DNA from 4 places in the Pseudomonas palmensis genome. Region 1 is predicted to be linked to each of the others. Evidence: riboswitches for the same ligand, from Rfam matches in the RefSeq annotation. Region 1 holds a riboswitch; each other region holds the start of a gene.
The links. Region 1 has a riboswitch for cobalamin ahead of ACPRTJ_RS23055 (CbtB domain-containing protein). Riboswitches for the same ligand answer to the same signal wherever they lie in the genome.

Region 1 (4,185 bases):
CCTGGGGGTGTTGCGGGTGATAGACACTGGTGCGCGGCAACTGCTGCGGCTCGTCCCAGCGGTAGTCGCGGCCCAGCCATTGGCTGGCTAGGCACTGGAACAGGTTCAGCGCATTGGCCTTGCCGCCCTGGCGCAGGTAGTGCCACAACCGTTCGGCCTGGGCAGCGGGCACCGTGCTCAGGCTGGTCAGCTCAGGGTCCGGGCGGTCGTCGCCCGGCACCAGGATCAGTTGCACGCCCCGCCCCGCCAGCGCCACCAGTTGCTCCACGCCATAGCGCCAGTAACCGATGCCGCCGTGCAGCGACACCAGGATGACCTTGGCATGGCGCAGCACTTCGTCCACATACAGGTCGACCGAAGCATGGTTCTGCACCTGCATCGGGTTGGCCAGGCGCAGGCTGGGGTAGTCGTCCGGCAACTGCTGGGCGGTTTCGGCCAGCAGTGCCAGGTGCGAATCACCGCTGCAGAGAATCACCAGGTCGGCGGGGGTCTGGCCGAGGTCGGCGATGCTGTCGTCCGGCACAAAGCCGCCGGGCTGGGTCCGCAGCAGGTGCATGGGTCAGGCGCCCAGTGCGGCGCGCAGGCTGGCTTCGAGGTGCACGGCGTCAAGGTCCTGGCCGATCAGCACCAGGCGCGTGGTACGTGGCTCGTCGCTGCGCCAGGCGCGGTCGAAGTGCTTGTCGAAGCGCGTACCCACGCCCTGCACCAGCAGACGCATCGGCTTGCCCGGAATGGCCGCGAAGCCCTTCACGCGCAGGATGCCGTGCTGCACCACCAGTTGGGTCAGGGCATCGAGCAGCAGGCTTTCGTCGGCCTGGGGCAACTCGATGGAGATGGAGTCGAAAGCATCATGGTCGTGATCGTCGTGGTCGTCATCGCCGTCATGGTGCGAATCGTGGTGGGTACGGCGCGCGTCGATGTGCTGCTCGGATTCGGCGCCCAGACCCAGCAATACGTCCAACGGCAGGCGGCCGCTGCTGGCCTCCACCACCTTGACCGCAGGCGGCAGTTCCTCGGCCACCTCGGCGCGCACCCTGGCCAGGTCGTCGGCAGCGATCAGGTCAGCCTTGTTCAGCACCACCAGGTCGGCGCTGGCCAGCTGGTCGGCAAACAGTTCGTGCAGTGGGGACTCGTGGTCCAGGTTCGGGTCGAGCTTGCGCTGGGCGTCCACCTGGTCGGGGTAGGCAGCGAAGGTGCCGGCGGCCACGGCCGGGCTGTCGACCACGGTGATCACCGCATCGACCGTGCAGGCGTTGCGGATTTCCGGCCACTGGAAGGCTTGCACCAGCGGCTTGGGCAGCGCCAGGCCGCTGGTTTCGATGAGGATATGGTCCAGGTCGCCACGGCGCGCCACCAGCTCGCGCATCACCGGGAAGAACTCTTCCTGAACGGTGCAGCACAGGCAGCCGTTGGCCAGCTCGTAGACGCGCCCGCTGGCTTCTTCCTCGGTGCAGCCGATGCTGCACTGCTTGAGGATCTCGCCATCGATGCCCAGCTCGCCGAACTCGTTGACGATCACCGCGATGCGGCGGCCCTGGGCGTTGTCGAGCATGTGCCGCAGCAGGGTGGTCTTGCCCGAGCCGAGGAAGCCGGTAACGATGGTGACGGGGAGTTTGGCCAGTGTTTTCATGGGGGTGCCCTTGGCAGGATGGCGGGCATGCAGGACGAGAGCCGCAGGAGCCTTGCTGCCTGAGCGCATTCGCCACCGGATCACCCCGCCCGGTTGAAAGTCGGAAACTGTTCGAGGCAGGTCTCCTGGCTCGCGCTGTGCCGGCACGCCTGCCGGCAGCATCGACGCCTTCCCGCCCGGGGCAGTGGCACGGCCGATGCCGTTAACGCTTACAGTTGCGGGGGCAGCCACGGCTTGAACCGTATTCCCGTCTTAGCTGCAGCCAGGGCCGCAGAACCTCGAAGCGGCTAGGCTACGCAGTGGTCCGGGGCAGGTCAACCGCTGTATTGACGGATGCCGGCGCGCATGATTTGCTAGCCGCATTCGTTCGGGTGCCTTTTTACAAGGTGAAACGGGAAACCGGTGCGTCAGCCGCTTCTGCAAAGAAGCAGCGACAAATCCGGTGCTGCCCCCGCAACGGTAAGCGAGGAAAGCGTCTTTACCACTGTGCCAGCTGTGCGGCATGGGAAGGTGACGCCCTCAGGCTGAGCATGCTGCCAGCCCTCGCAAGCCCGGAGACCGGCCCGATACAGTCATGACAAACCCGCGGTGGGCGGGCGCTGTTGAACCCCTGGGCGAGCCTCGCGCAGGGGTTGGCCGCGCTTGCCTGTTGCCGACAGCCCCGACGACACGACAACAGCAAAAAGGAACGCGCCATGCCCATCAGTACCGCCAGCCAGCCCCTCGTCACCCCCACTACCCTCAGCCAGCGCCTGGCCGTCGCCATCGGCGCATCGCTGCTGGGCCTTTGCCTGGTCTACTTCGCCGGCTTCTCGCACATCGAGGCGGTGCACAACGCTGCCCACGATACCCGCCACAGCGCCGCGTTCCCTTGCCACTGAGACCTGCCCCGATGATCAAGCGCATTGCCCGCACCGCAGGCTTTACCGGCCTGCTCGCCGCCCTGCTGCTGACCCTGCTGCAAAGCTTCTGGGTCGCACCGCTGATTCTGCAGGCCGAAACCTACGAGAACCCGGCACCAGCCGCCCAAACCCATGAACATGCCGACGCCGCGGGTGAAGGCCACCACCACGATGCCGAGGCCTGGTCGCCTGAAGACGGCTGGCAGCGCGTGCTGTCGACCACCGGTGGCAACCTGGTGGTGGCCGTCGGCTTTGCCCTGATCCTGGCTGCGCTGTACACCCTGCGTGCGCCGGGCCGTACCGCCACCGGTGCAGCCTGGGGGCTTGCCGGGTTCGCGGTATTCTGCCTGGCGCCCACCCTCGGGCTGCCGCCAGAGCTGCCGGGCACCGCCGCCGCCGACCTGGCGCAGCGTCAACTGTGGTGGGTGGGCGCCGCGGCTGCCACCGCTGCCGGCCTGGCCCTGATCGTGTTTGCCCACAACTGGCTGCTCAAGGCGCTGGGTGTGGCATTGCTGGTTGTTCCGCACGTGATCGGTGCGCCGCAGCCGGAGGTGCACGAGAGCCTGGCGCCGCAAGCACTGGAGGCGCAGTTCAAAGTGGCGTCGCTGTTGACCAATGCCGCGTTCTGGCTGGCCCTGGGCCTGCTCAGTGCCTGGCTGTACCGTCGCCAGCCAGCCTGATGCAGCTGTATGCCGGGCTGGGCTGTCGTCGCGGCTGCCCGGCCCGCGAACTGGCTGCCCTGCTCCAGCAGACCCTGTTCGCCCATCACCTGCCCGCCTCTGCCCTCGCCGGGCTGGCCAGCATCGACCTCAAGGCCGACGAGCCCGGCCTGCATGAACTGGCCAGGCAACTGGGGTTGCCGCTGGTATTCTTTTCGGCCGCGCAACTGGCCCCCTTCGAAAGCCGCCTGAGCCACCGTTCGCCCACGGCGTTCGCCCTCAGCGGCTGCCATGGGGTGGCCGAAAGCGCCGCGCTGGCCCTGGCCGAGCAACGCGGCGGCGCCAATGCCGCACTGCGCCTGCCACGCACCGTGCAAGGCGCCGCCACCCTGGCATTGGCCTGGGCCCCGCCGTTTGACGGATAATGCCGCGCAATCTTCCAAGGATTCATCATGACCGTCTATTTCATCGGTGCCGGCCCGGGCGACCCCGAGCTGATCACCGTCAAGGGCCAGCGCCTGATCCACAGCTGCCCGGTGATCATCTATGCCGGCTCGCTGGTGCCTGCCGCCGTGCTCGAAGGCCACCGCGCCGAAACCGTGATCAACAGCGCCGAACTGCACCTGGGGCAGATCATCGAGCTGATGCGCACGGCCCACGCCAACGGCCAGGATGTGGCCCGCGTACACAGCGGCGACCCGGGGCTGTACGGTGCGATCGGCGAACAGATCCGCCACCTGCGTGAACTGGGTATCCCGTTCCAGATCATCCCCGGCGTGACCGCCGTGGCCGCCAGTGCCGCGCTGCTCGAATGCGAGCTGACCCTGCCGGACATCGCCCAGAGCGTGATCCTGACGCGCTACGGCGACACCTCGCCGATGCCGCCGGGCGAATCGCTGGGGAGCCTCGCCAGCCATCAGGCAACCCTGGCCATTCACCTGGGGGTCAAGCACCTGGCCAGAATCGTCGAGGAACTGCGTCCGCATTACGGCAG
Region 2 (4,185 bases), 720 kb from region 1:
GGCATCCACGTCGGCCAGGGCCTGCTGCACGATGGCGTGATCGTCTGCCGACCACGGGCGCAACGCCGACAACCACGGCGTGCGGCCCAGGGCCACGGCATCGAACACGTTGATCGCATCGCTGGTGTCGGCCTGTTGCTCGACCACTGCCAACCGCCGCGCCACCTCGCGGCGTGGCAGCTGCCTGAGCGCGTTGCTGCCCAGCTGCACCTCGCCGCAGGTGGGCGTGCGCAGCCCGGCCAGCAGCTTGAGCAGGGTGGACTTGCCCGAGCCGTTGGGGCCGACGATACCCAGGGTCTCGCCACGGCGCACCTCAAGGTCGACCGCGTCCAGCAGCACGGCATCGCGCACCTTCAAACCCAGCCCGGTGCAGCGCAGTGCAGCTTCATCCAGCGGGTGGGTGACAGCGTTCATCGGGCGCTCCTGCGGCCAATCAGTATCAATGCGAACACCGGTGCGCCGACCAGCGCCGTGATCACCCCCACCGGAATCACCTGGCCCTTGATCAGGGTGCGCGAGAGCACGTCGGCGGCAATCAGGAACAGCGCGCCACCCAGCGCGCTGGCCGGCAGCAGGCGCGCATGGGGGGTACCGAACAGCAGCCGCATCGCATGCGGAATCACCAGCCCGACAAAGCCGATGGCGCCCACGATCGACACCATCACTGCCGTCACCAGTGCCGCGCAGCTGATCAGCAGCACCTGCACGCGGCGTACCGGGATGCCCAGCGAGGCAGCCGAGTCGCTGCCGAAGGTGAAGGCGTCCAGCGCCCGCCGATGCCACACGCACACCGCAAGGCCGGCCAGCGCCACCGGCACCGCCAGCCACACCGACGGCCAGCGCACGCCACTGAGGTTGCCCAGCAGCCAGAACAGGATGCCGCGCGCCTGCTCGGCACTGGCCGACCGGGTGATCAGAAAGGCGGTGAGCGCGTTGAACAGCTGCGAGCCGGCGATCCCGGCGAGGATGATCTGCCCCGTGCTGTTGGACGGCCCGCTGGCACGGGCCAGCAGCGCCACCAGCGCGAAGGCCGCGATGGCCCCGACGAAGGCGCCCAGCGACAGCGTGATCGCCCCCGCGCCCAGCCCCAGCAGCGCCACCAGCACCGCGCCGGTGGAGGCGCCGGCCGAGATGCCGAGCAGGTACGGGTCGGCCAGCGGGTTGCGCAGCAGCGACTGCAGTACCACCCCGCAGGTGGCCAACCCCGCGCCGCAGGCGGCGGCCACCAGCGCACGGGTCAGGCGGTAGTTCCACACGATGCCTTCATCGATCGGGTCCAGCAGGTGCCCGGCGGCCCATAGCTTGTTGGCCAGCACCTGCAGCACCACCGAGGGGGCGATCGGCGTTTCGCCAATCGCCACCCCTGCCAGTATCGCCAGCAGCAGGGCCAGGCACGCGAGCAGGCCGCGCACAACGCTGCCTGTCATGGCGCCAGGTCGAAGCCGTTGATGGCCGAGGCCAGGGTCTCCATGCCGCTGAACAGGCGCGTGCTGGCCTGCATGGCATGTGCATCGAGAATCACGATGCGGTTGTGTCTGACCGCGTCCATGTTGCGCGTGACCGGGTCGCTGCGCAGGAATTCGAGTTTCTTCTGGTAGTCATCGGCCGGGAAGCGACGACGGTCCATGCGCGCGATCACCAGGAAGGTGGGGTTGGCCTTGGCGATGGTTTCCCAGCCCACGGTCGGCCATTCCTCATCGGACTGCACCACGTTGCGCACGCCCAGGGTCTGCAGCATGTAGTCGGGGATACCCTTGCGCCCGGCCACGTACGGGTCGATGTCCAGGTCTGCGCTGGAGAACCAGAACAGGGCGCTGGTGTCCTTCAGATCCTTGCCCTTCACGGTGGCGGCAGCCTTGGCCAGGCGTGCCTTGAGCTCGCTGTTCAACCGCTCGCCACGCGCCTGCACGTCGAAGATCTCGGCCAGCTGGCTGATGCTGTTGTAGATGCTGTCGATGCGAAACGGCTCCAGGCGGGTGCCGTCGGCGCCGACCAGGTTGTCCTTGCCCTCGCAGTCGGACGGCATCAGGTAGGTGGGGATGTTCAGCTCATGGAACTGCTCGCGGGTGCCGACCACGCCCTGCGGGCCGACCATCCACTCCAGCTGCACCGCCACCAGTTGCGGGCGCTTGCCGATCACCGCCTCGAAGCTGGGGTCGTTGTCGGCCAGGCGCTCGACCTTGTCGTTCTGCACCTTGTACTGCGCCAGCACATCGTTGAACCACAGCGAGGTGCCGACCAGCCTGTCGCCCAGGCCCAGTGCGTAGAACATCTCGGTGCCGGCCTGGCCGATGGTCACGGCGCGGTCGGGCGCGTGCTGGAAGGTCAGCGGCATGCCGCAGTTCTGCAGCGTGAGCGGGTAGTGGGTCGGGGCGGCCTGGGCCAGGGTCGACAGACCCAGTCCCGCGAGCAGGGTGACAAGGCGGGGCAACTGCATGATGCGATCTCCATTCGAACCGTACACGGGCAGGGGTGTACAACCTGGAAACACATCGACAGGCGCTGCCGCGAGGGCAGGGCAAGGCCGTTCGGCGCGCGGGGCGCTCGCGGCACAGATGTACTCCCCGGACACCCCGCCGGTTAGTGATTGTTGCTGTGCCGGCAGGTCTCCTGACTGGTGCGTCGTCACCTGGCTCCGGCCTTCCCGGGGGTCACCCAGTGGCATTTCAGGAGCAGGCTCGGCACTTACAGTTGCGGGGGCAGTTCCGTTTGACGCCATGCAGTGGCGTCTCGGATTCCCTATTGATTCCGTGTGGAAACCGGCGGGCGGCATGGTAGTCGATCACGCCGCCCGCAGGGAAACAAAACCCCGCCAGCCTCAGAGGTACTTGAGCCAGGCAATGTCGCGACGGCGGGCCTTGAACGCGGCAAACCAGCGCACCGGCGGGAACAGCGCCACGGCCAGCAGCACGGCGGTCAGCCACACCGCCCAGATACCATCGAAGCCGAAGTAATTGCCCTGGTTCAGGCCCAGCAGTGCAACGCAGGCCAGGTACGCCACTTTCAGCACATACAGGTGCAGCAGGTAGAAGAACATCGGTGCGGCGCCGAACACCGCCAGGGTGCTGATCCACCGACGCTGCCCGGCGCGCTCCAGGCCCAGCAGCAACAGCAGGCCAGCCCCCAGGGTCAGGGCCAGGAACAGCAGCGAGGGCGGGTACTTGGTGATGTTGAAGAAGCTCATCAGGGTGTGCGCGGTGTCGGCCTGAACCGTCCAAGGCGCCTCGCCGTAGCCGTTGAGCAGGCGCAGGGCGACAAAGCCGAGCAGGGTTGCCAGGCCTGCCAGCAGCAGACGGCGCTGGCGCGTGGCGGCCGGCATCGAGTGGGCGAACCAGGGGCCCAGGCCGTAGCCCAGCGCGATCACGCCGACCCACGGCAGCACCGGGTACGAGGTACGCAGGCGCAGGCTGTCGGAGAACTCGAGCCAGCCGCGGTCATGCAGGATCGCCCACGGCACGTGCAGCGCAGAGCCCTGCGCAAAGTGCAGGCCGTCGAGCAGGTTGTGACCGGCCACGATCGCGGCGCCCAGCACCAGCAACAGCGGGCGCGGCAACCACACCAGGGCCGCCAGGGCGATCATGCTGATGCCGATGGCCCAGATCACCTGCAGGTAGATCACGCTGGGCGGCAGCTGGAAGGTCCAGGCGACGTTCACCAGGGTGAACTCCAGCACCACCAGAAACAGCCCGCGCTTGAACAGAAAGGCCGACACATCGCCCCGGCCCTGGTGCTTCTGGCCATAAAGCCAGGCCGACAGACCGGTCAGCAGCACGAACACCGGGGCGCACAGGTGGGCCAGCGTACGGCTGACGAACAGCGCAGGTTCGGTACTGTCGATGGCCATCGGATCGCTCACCTGGCGGTGCAGGAAGAAGGTTTCGCGCACGTGGTCCAGCAGCATGAACAGGATCACCAGGCCCCTGAGGGCATCGATGGACAGCAGGCGTTGGCTCGGTTTGCTGGCGGCGGGGAGGGCAGTAGCGCTAGTCATTGAAAGGTCGCAGGCAGAGGGGGCGAATTGAATGGTTACTGTATAACATTTCTATTCGCTCGGTAAATCTTCCTTACAATCTTGACTGCCATGCTGCGACATCAGACCGCACCCATCTGGCGCTGCGCGCTGGAACCCGTCGACCCTGCGTGACAAAATGCCGCCTCGCAAAACCCTTGCACAAGGCTCCCGCT
Region 3 (4,185 bases), 1.3 Mb from region 1:
TCAGTGCATCGAGCAGGTAGAGCATGCCGCCGCATTCGGCCAGCAAGGGCTTGCCGGCCTGGTGATGGGCCCGGATCGCCGCCAGCATCGGCGTGTTGGCGGCCAGCGCATGGTGGTGCAGCTCAGGGTAGCCGCCGGGCAGGTACAGGCTGTCGCAGTCTGGCAGCAGGCGGTCGTGGATCGGCGAGAAGAAGCTCAGCTGTGCGCCCATCTCGCGCAACAGGTCCAGGCTGGCGCCATAGGTGAATGCGAAGGCTTCGTCGCGCGCCACGCCGATCCGCACGCCGGCCAGCAGTGGCTCGATGCTGCGCGGCTGCGGCGCATCGAAGGCCACCGCCGGCGGCAGGGCCGACTCGCAGCTGTCGCCCAGGGCGTTGGCGGCGGCGTCCAGGCGCAGGTCCAGGTCGGTCAGTTCGCTGGCCTGCACCAGGCCCAGGTGACGGCTGGGCAGTTCGATGCCGGTTTCCCGCGACAGCCCGCCGTACCAGCGCAGGCCTTCGGTCAGGCTGCCTTCGAGCAGTTGCGCGTGACGCAGCGAGCCCACCCGGTTGGCCAGCACGCCGGCAAACGGCAGGTCGGGCTGGTAGCGCGCCAGGCCCAGGGCCAGCGCGCCGAAGGTCTGGGCCATGGCCGTGCCGTCGATCACCGCCAGCACCGGCACGCCGAAATGCCGCGCCAGGTCGGCGCTGGACGGCGTACCGTCGAACAGCCCCATCACCCCTTCGATCAGGATCAGGTCGGCGTCGGCGGCGGCTTCCCACAGCAGGCGCCGGCTTTCCTCGGCGCCGACCATCCACAGGTCCAGCTGGTACACCGGTGCGCCACTGGCGCGCTCCAGAATCATCGGGTCGAGAAAGTCCGGGCCACACTTGAACACCCGGACCTTGCGCCCCTGGTTACGGTGCAGGCGCGCCAATGCGGCCGTCACCGTGGTCTTGCCCTGGCCAGATGCAGGTGCCGCGATCAGCACCGCCGGGCAATGACGGGTTTGCCTCATAGTTCCACGCCCTTCTGGGCACGGATGCCGGCCTGGAAGGCATGCTTGACCATGCCCATCTCGGTCACGGTGTCGGCCAGCTCGATCATCTCGGGCTTGGCGCCGCGGCCGGTGACGATCACATGCTGCATCGGTGGGCGTGCCTGCAGGTCGCCGAGCACCTGGTCGAGGTCGAGGTAGCCGTGCTTGAGGGCGATGTTGAGCTCATCGAGCACTACAAAACCGATGGCCGGGTTCTGCAGCAACTGGCGCGAAACCGCCCAGGCAGCCTCGGCGGCGGCGATGTCGCGCTGGCGGTCCTGGGTTTCCCAGGTAAAGCCCTCGCCCATCACGTGGTAGCGCACCTGTTCGGGGAAGCGGCGGAAGAACAGCTCCTCGCCGGTGCTGTTGCGGCCCTTGATGAACTGCACCACGCCGCATTGCATGCCGTGGCCCAGGGCCCGCGCCAGCATGCCGAAGGCCGAGCTGCTCTTGCCCTTGCCGTTGCCGCTGAGTACCAGCAGCAGGCCGCATTCATTGGGCGAGTTGGCAATGCGTTCGTCGATTACCGCTTTTTTGCGCAGCATGCGCGCCAGATGGCGTTCGTCGCGATCGGTGGTGTCGGTCATCGGAGGCTCCGTGGGCAACTGGCGCGCACAGGGACCGGGGGGATCGAGTCGGCGCGACAGCAGGTTGGCGATGGCACACGGAAAACGCGCAGGCCCTGCCACTGGCCGGGAGAACCGCGCATCACCCTCCGTGATGCCGTTGATCTGTGACAGGCCGGTCTCCGGGCTCATGGGCGGGTCTGATCGACCCGGATCGCGCGCCTTCCCGGGCTGTTGCACCCAGTGGCCCTGCGCGATCCCGACTCATTTACCGTTGCGGGGGCAGCGCCGGAATCGCACGTTGCACGTGCCCACCGGCTTCCCTGTTTCACCCTGCCGGCACCTTGGCCGCAGAGCACCTGAAACAAGTCGCGAAGGTTAGAGGGTTGGGCCATGAGCGTCAATCAAAGGCGCTGCGAAGCGGTCTGGATCAATGGCATTTATGTCATCTTGTGTCACACTCACTGCAGTGATATCACATAGCCATTATCCGCACCTCTCCGATCCACAATAACAATGGAGCACGGCATGCAAGGTCTGATCATCAACAACCCGCGTCTGGAGTTCCTGCGCCCCGCCCTGGAACGTTGGGCCGAGTGCCTGGAGCGCTACAACCAGACCCTGGGCGACAGCGACGCCCCCTACTGGCAAGGCGTGCAAAGCAACCTTGGCGTGCTGAGCGCGGCCGCCTGGCAGGCGGAGCTGGTGACCTTGCAGGGTGCGCAGACCAAGAAGCAGCGCGACGAAGGCGAGCGTGCGGCGCACTGCGACCTGGTGATCGCCAGCAAGGAAGAGACCGCCTACCTGCAAGCCACCCAGCGCTGGCCACGGGTCGGCAAGCTCGACCTCACCGATGCCCTGCAGGAGAGCGTCGCCCAGGCTCGCCTGGTGGGCTATGCCAGCCAGCTCAAGGTCGCCGCGCTGTTCGTCAGCCCGTACAAGGCCGGGCAACACGCCAGCCCCGAAGAGCTTCAGGACCTGGTCGACGACCTGCAAAAGCACAATGCATGCGCCATCGCCTGGGTGTTCCCCTATGGCTACCGCAAACTGCACGACGACGTGGGCCGCTACCACCCCGGCATCGCGCTGCTGCTCAAGCAGGCCTGAGCCCCTGTCGAGGGAACCTCGCCGACGTGCCCGCCTCTACCTTACTGGACACGGCCAACTTCGCGAGGGACACCGATCATGGGCAACATGCGCATTGCTGTACTGCTGGCACTCACCACCGGGCTGGTGGCCTGCGGCGAGAACGCCCGCCTGGACGTCACCGATGGCACCGGCCCGTCGCCGCGCCTGCCCGAACCGAACAAGACCTTCATCCCCACGGTAAACATCGCGCCGGCCATCGGCTGGCCAGAGGGCGGCAAACCCAAGGCTGCGGCAGGCACCCAGGTGGTGGCCTTCGCCGACAAGCTCGACCACCCGCGCTGGCTGTACGTGCTGCCCAACGGCGACGTGCTGGTGGCCGAGACCAACGCGCCGCCCAAGCCCGATGACGGCAAGGGCATCAAGGGCTGGGTGATGGGCAAGGTGATGGGCCGCGCCGGCGCCGGAGTGCCCAGCCCCAACCGCATCACCCTGCTGCGTGACAGCGACAAGGACGGCGTGGCCGACACCCGCACCACCTTCATCGAGGGGCTGAACTCGCCGTTCGGCATGGCCCTGGTGGGCAACGACTTCTATGTGGCCGACACCGATCGGCTGTTGCGCTTCACCTACGAGCCAGGCGCCACCCGCCTGCAGGGCAGCGGCACCAAGGTGGTCGACCTGCCGGGCGGCACGCTCAACCACCACTGGACCAAGAACGTGATCGCCAGCCCCGACGGCAAGAAGCTGTACGTGACCGTGGGCTCCAACAGCAACGTGGCCGAGAACGGCATGGAGCAGGAGAAAGGCCGCGCCGCGATCTGGGAGGTCGACCCGGCCACCGGCAGCCAGCGCCTGTTCGCCACCGGCCTGCGCAACCCCAACGGCCTGGCCTGGGAACCCCATAGCCAGCAGCTGTGGACGGCGGTGAACGAACGTGACGAGATCGGCAGCGACCTGGTGCCGGACTACATCACGTCGGTGAAGGACGGCGCCTTCTATGGCTGGCCCTACAGCTATTACGGGCAGCATGTGGATGAGCGCGTACAGCCGCAGGATGCAAAGCTGGTGGCCAGCGCGATAGCGCCGGACTATGCGGTGGGGCCGCACACCGCCTCGCTGGGGCTGGCGTTTACCGTGCCGAACGCCTTGCCGGCGCCGTTCGACCAGGGCGCGTTCATCGGCCAGCACGGCTCATGGAACCGCAAGCCGCACAGTGGCTACAAGGTGATCTTCGTGCCGTTCAGCACGGCGGGCAAACCGTCGGGCAAGCCCATTGATCTGCTGACCGGGTTTCTCGACGAGGACGGCAAGGCCATGGGGCGCCCGGTCGGCGTGGTGAACGATCAGCGTGGCGGGTTGCTGGTGGCCGATGACGTGGGCAATGTGATCTGGCGGGTGAGCAAGGCGCAGTAGCACTGCGCTGACGTGTTCGTCGGCAAGGTCGGCTCCTGCTGGAGCCGGCTTTGCAGGCCACGCTGTCAGGGATTGCGCGCCAGGTGCGGCGGCTGCAGC
Region 4 (4,185 bases), 870 kb from region 1:
TGTTCAGGAGCATGAAGGACAAGGTCTTTCCAAGGGGCACCTGTGCATGGACCTGCATAGGCGTCAGCGAACTCGCCCGACCAGGGTTGCTGGTGGAGATCAAGTGCATTGCGGTGCAGCGGTAGGTGCGGGTAAGGAGTAGAAGCCCAGAAACGAAAAAAGCCGCTCAAGGCGGCTTGTTCCGGGCTTCAACGCACTTCAGCGAAGGGCGGTGAAAGCATCTATGGTGCGGACGAAGAGACTCGAACTCTTACAGCTTGCGCCGCTGGAACCTAAATCCAGTGTGTCTACCAATTTCACCACGTCCGCGTGAAGCTTTTAAAGCAAAGGCGCCGGATTTTCATCGGGCGCCTTTTAGAATATGGGGTGGACGATGGGGATCGAACCCACGACAACAGGAGTCACAATCCTGTGCTCTACCAACTGAGCTACGCCCACCATATTGCTTTACTGCTTTTACTTGTGCCAGCTGCCTGTATTGGCGCACCCGGCAGGACTCGAACCTGCGACCATCCGCTTAGAAGGCGGATGCTCTATCCAGCTGAGCTACGGGCGCATATTTAATCTGCTTTCTGTTAGGATTACAAATTAACTTTTAGTCATACCGAACAAGCTATCAAAACCACTTATTCTGCCTGACCTTGCTAACCAGTGCTAGGCTCTGCCCGACAAGTGCGATGAATGTTATAGACGAGCGGCAAAGTCGTCAACACCTTTTTGAAAAAAATTCATTTTATTTAAGGGGTTAGGGGAATTGCCAGACCAAGCGCCTTTGCCCTGCGCCCCGGTCATGCGAGAATGCGCGCTCTTTTTATTCCCTCTCGATGGTTAATCACGCGTCATGACTGCACAACTTATCGACGGCAAGGCGATCGCCGCCAGCCTGCGCCAGCAGATCGCCCAACGTGTCGCGCAACGTCGCGAGCAAGGCCTGCGCACCCCCGGCCTGGCAGTGATCCTGGTAGGCAGCGACCCCGCCTCCCAAGTCTATGTTTCGCACAAGCGTAAAGACTGTGAAGAGGTCGGCTTCAACTCCCAGGCCTATGACCTGCCCAGCGACACCACCCAGCAGGCGCTGACCGACCTGATCGACCGCCTAAATGAAGACGCCGACATCGACGGCATCCTGCTGCAGCTGCCACTGCCGGCGCACCTGGATGCCTCGCTGCTGCTCGAGCGCATTCGCCCCGACAAGGACGTGGACGGTTTCCACCCTTATAACGTAGGCCGCCTGGCCCAGCGCATCCCGCTGCTGCGCCCGTGCACCCCCAAAGGCATCATGACCCTGCTGCACAGCACCGGCCAGGACCTGTACGGCATGAATGCGGTGGTAGTGGGCGCCTCGAACATCGTCGGCCGCCCCATGGCCATGGAGCTGCTGCTGGCCGGCTGCACCGTGACCGTGACCCACCGCTTCACCAAGGACCTGGCCGGCCACGTCGGCCGCGCCGACCTGGTGGTGGTGGCTGCCGGCAAGCCGGGGCTGGTCAAGGGTGAATGGATCAAGGAAGGCGCCATCGTCATCGACGTGGGCATCAACCGCCAGGAAGACGGCAAGCTGGTGGGCGACGTGGTCTACGAGACCGCCCTGCCCCGCGCCGGCTGGATCACTCCGGTGCCAGGCGGCGTCGGGCCGATGACCCGGGCGTGCCTGCTGGAGAACACCTTGTATGCGGCCGAAGAGCTGCACGGTTGACCCCGCTGGATTTAAGTTCCAGCGGCGCTAGCCACTAAAGGAACGGCACCTGAGAAGGTGCCGTTTTTTTTGGCCTGGAACAAACGCACGCTCGTCAGCAAAGGCCGTCAGGTTGACGAACGGTCATGACAATGGTCAGATGCGGCCCAGTTTCAGGTGCCTGCTGCCGCCGTGCAGCAGGTGAAACGGGAAGCCGGTGCGTCTTGCATGACTAGTCCGGCGCTGCCCCCGCAACGGTAAGCGAGTGAAGCATCCAACAGGCCACTGTGCGCAACGCATGGGAAGGCGGATGACTTCGAGCCTCGCAAGCCCGGAGACCGGCCTGCAAACCCACGACTGTTGAAAGGATGCGTTCAGTCATTTTGGCAAACCTGCGGTGGGCGGGCACGAGCCGGTATTCTGGCGCGCGTTCGCCGGAACCCTCCTGTGCGCTTCCCGAAAAATCCTTTTTCGAGAAGTAGATGAAGACACGTCGTTTTACCCTGATCGGTTGCCTGATCGGCAGCCCGGCCCTGGCGGCCAGCGAACCCCTGACCCTCGACCAGCAGATCGTCTCCGCACCCTCGGTGGAGTCCACCACGGTGGCCGAGATGGCGCGCTATGGCAGCAAGGTGGAGGTCGTGGACCGCGAGCAGATCGAGCGCGCCGGCCCCAGCGCCGACATCACCCGCGTGCTGCAGATGTTCGTCCCCGGCCTGTATGTGGCGCCCAAGCAGGGGCCGTTCGACTATGGCACCTATTCGCTGCTGGGCGGGCGCAACGACGACACGCTGATCATGCTCGACGGGGTGCGCCTGAACAACCGCCTCTACGGCGGCATCTATATAGACACCCTGCCCGCCGCCGCCATCGAGCGCATCGAGGTACTCAAGGGCGGCCAGAGCCTGCTGTTCGGCACCCAGGCCGTGGCCGGGGTCATCAACATCGTCACCCGTTCGGCCCATAGCCGCGACCCCTCGGGCCAGGTCAACCTGGGCGTCGACAGCTTCATGGGGCGCAACGGCGATGCCCGTATCGAGCGCATCTTCAGCAACGGCCTGGGCGACCTGGGGCTGCTGGCCTACGTCAGCCACAACGTGTCCGAGGGCTACCAGCCCTACCACAGCAGCCAGATCACCTCGACGGTCAGCGACAAGAAGCGCAGCTACGAGGTCAACACCTTCGGCGCCAAGGCCGCACAAAGCCTGGGCGATGACAGCCGCCTGGAGCTGTTCTACCAGTACAGCGCCGCCAACCTGGACTTCCTGCGCCCGGACGCCAACCGCCGTACCACCAACGACCGCGTGCAGCAGATCGCCACGGCCACCTTCGAGCAGCGCCTGAACCCCGACTTCAGCTACTTCGTCAAAGGCCACATGAACGATTGGGATACGCGCTACACCCGCATCTACAACAACACCGACGGCAGCACCCGCACCCTCAACCACGATGACTACTGGGGCTTCAGCGACTGGGGCATGCAGGCCGAAGGCAAGGCCGTGCTCCCCGGCGAGCACACCCTGGTGTTCGGTACCGACAACCAGTGGTTCAAGGGCAAGGACGACGTGCTCAAGATCGATAACAACCAGGCCGAGGCCCATGCGCTGTATGTGCAGCTGCGCCCTGTCATCGACGCCCTGCCTGACTGGCACCCCAGCATCGGCGTGCGCCGCGAGCACCTGAGCGGCGGTGACAGTGCCACGGTGGGCATGCTCACCTCGCTCTACGACCTGACCGACCAGCTCAAGCTGCGCGGCCAGTTCGGCACCGCCTACAAGCTGCCCAACGCCGAGCAACTGTACGTCAACGAACCGGGCGACGAGATGGGCAACCCCAACCTCAAGCCGGAGAAGAGCCGCAATGCCGAACTGGGCCTGGACTACACCGGCCTGATCCAGGGCCAGCCTTACAGCCTGAGCGGTACGCTGTTCACCCGGCGCATCGAGGACCTGATCACCATCGTGGATGCACAATGGGTCAACGGCGATGGCGAGATCCAGGTGCGCGGCGTCGAGGTCAACGGGCAGTTCCAGCTCAGTGACCGCTGGCAGCTGGCGGCAGACATGACGCGCAACCTGAGCGAGTCGCGCAACGGCGCCACCCTCAACAACATTCCCGGGTTCTTTGCACGCAGCCGGCTGGGGTACGAGTCGGGTGACCGGATGTGGGGCGCAGGCGCGGCGGTGCGCTACATCGGCACGGTAAAAAGCCCGCGGGATGTGGACTACGGGCATTACACCGTGGTGGACGCCGATGCCTACCGCTACCTGGACGGCGCCCGCCAGCATCGCCTGAGCCTGCTGCTGGAGAACCTGCTGGACCGCGACTACACCACCAGCATGGACAGCGGCGCACGCAAGGTGCAGAACCTGGGAAGGCCGTTCACCAGCGAAGTGCGTTACACCTACAGCTTCTAGAAGCAGCGCGGGTCAAGCCCGCTCCCACAGGCTCATCCGTCACCTGTGGGAGCGGGCTTGACCCGCGAAAGCCGCACCACGGACTCAAGGACA

Region 2: linked by a shared signal. The riboswitch ahead of ACPRTJ_RS19795 (ABC transporter substrate-binding protein) and the one ahead of ACPRTJ_RS23055 (CbtB domain-containing protein) in region 1 are both predicted to bind cobalamin.
Region 3: linked by a shared signal. The riboswitch ahead of cobO (cob(I)yrinic acid a,c-diamide adenosyltransferase) and the one ahead of ACPRTJ_RS23055 (CbtB domain-containing protein) in region 1 are both predicted to bind cobalamin.
Region 4: linked by a shared signal. The riboswitch ahead of ACPRTJ_RS19175 (TonB-dependent receptor plug domain-containing protein) and the one ahead of ACPRTJ_RS23055 (CbtB domain-containing protein) in region 1 are both predicted to bind cobalamin.

Annotation. Positions count from the first base shown of each region.
Region 1 is NZ_CP187958.1:4,996,574-5,000,758, reverse strand. It holds gene cobN (cobaltochelatase subunit CobN) at 1-556, opposite strand, end outside; gene cobW (cobalamin biosynthesis protein CobW) at 560-1,630, opposite strand; cobalamin riboswitch at 1,729-1,926, opposite strand; cobalamin riboswitch at 1,983-2,211, shown strand; gene ACPRTJ_RS23055 (CbtB domain-containing protein) at 2,326-2,511, shown strand; gene ACPRTJ_RS23050 (CbtA family protein) at 2,523-3,212, shown strand; gene ACPRTJ_RS23045 (cobalamin biosynthesis protein) at 3,212-3,616, shown strand; gene cobM (precorrin-4 C(11)-methyltransferase) at 3,644-4,185, shown strand, end outside.
Region 2 is NZ_CP187958.1:4,276,703-4,280,887, forward strand. It holds gene ACPRTJ_RS19785 (ABC transporter ATP-binding protein) at 1-414, opposite strand, end outside; gene ACPRTJ_RS19790 (FecCD family ABC transporter permease) at 411-1,427, opposite strand; gene ACPRTJ_RS19795 (ABC transporter substrate-binding protein) at 1,424-2,437, opposite strand; cobalamin riboswitch at 2,584-2,778, opposite strand; gene ACPRTJ_RS19800 (DUF1624 domain-containing protein) at 2,819-3,991, opposite strand.
Region 3 is NZ_CP187958.1:3,674,115-3,678,299, reverse strand. It holds gene ACPRTJ_RS17015 (cobyrinate a,c-diamide synthase) at 1-997, opposite strand, end outside; gene cobO (cob(I)yrinic acid a,c-diamide adenosyltransferase) at 994-1,605, opposite strand; cobalamin riboswitch at 1,741-1,962, opposite strand; gene ACPRTJ_RS17005 (hypothetical protein) at 2,113-2,691, shown strand; gene ACPRTJ_RS17000 (PQQ-dependent sugar dehydrogenase) at 2,770-4,086, shown strand; gene ACPRTJ_RS16995 (C40 family peptidase) at 4,152-4,185, opposite strand, start outside.
Region 4 is NZ_CP187958.1:4,130,695-4,134,879, reverse strand. It holds gene ACPRTJ_RS19200 (RidA family protein) at 1-125, shown strand, start outside; tRNA gene ACPRTJ_RS19195 (tRNA-Leu) at 225-309, opposite strand; tRNA gene ACPRTJ_RS19190 (tRNA-His) at 363-438, opposite strand; tRNA gene ACPRTJ_RS19185 (tRNA-Arg) at 480-556, opposite strand; gene folD (bifunctional methylenetetrahydrofolate dehydrogenase/methenyltetrahydrofolate cyclohydrolase FolD) at 842-1,696, shown strand; cobalamin riboswitch at 1,834-2,036, shown strand; gene ACPRTJ_RS19175 (TonB-dependent receptor plug domain-containing protein) at 2,158-4,092, shown strand.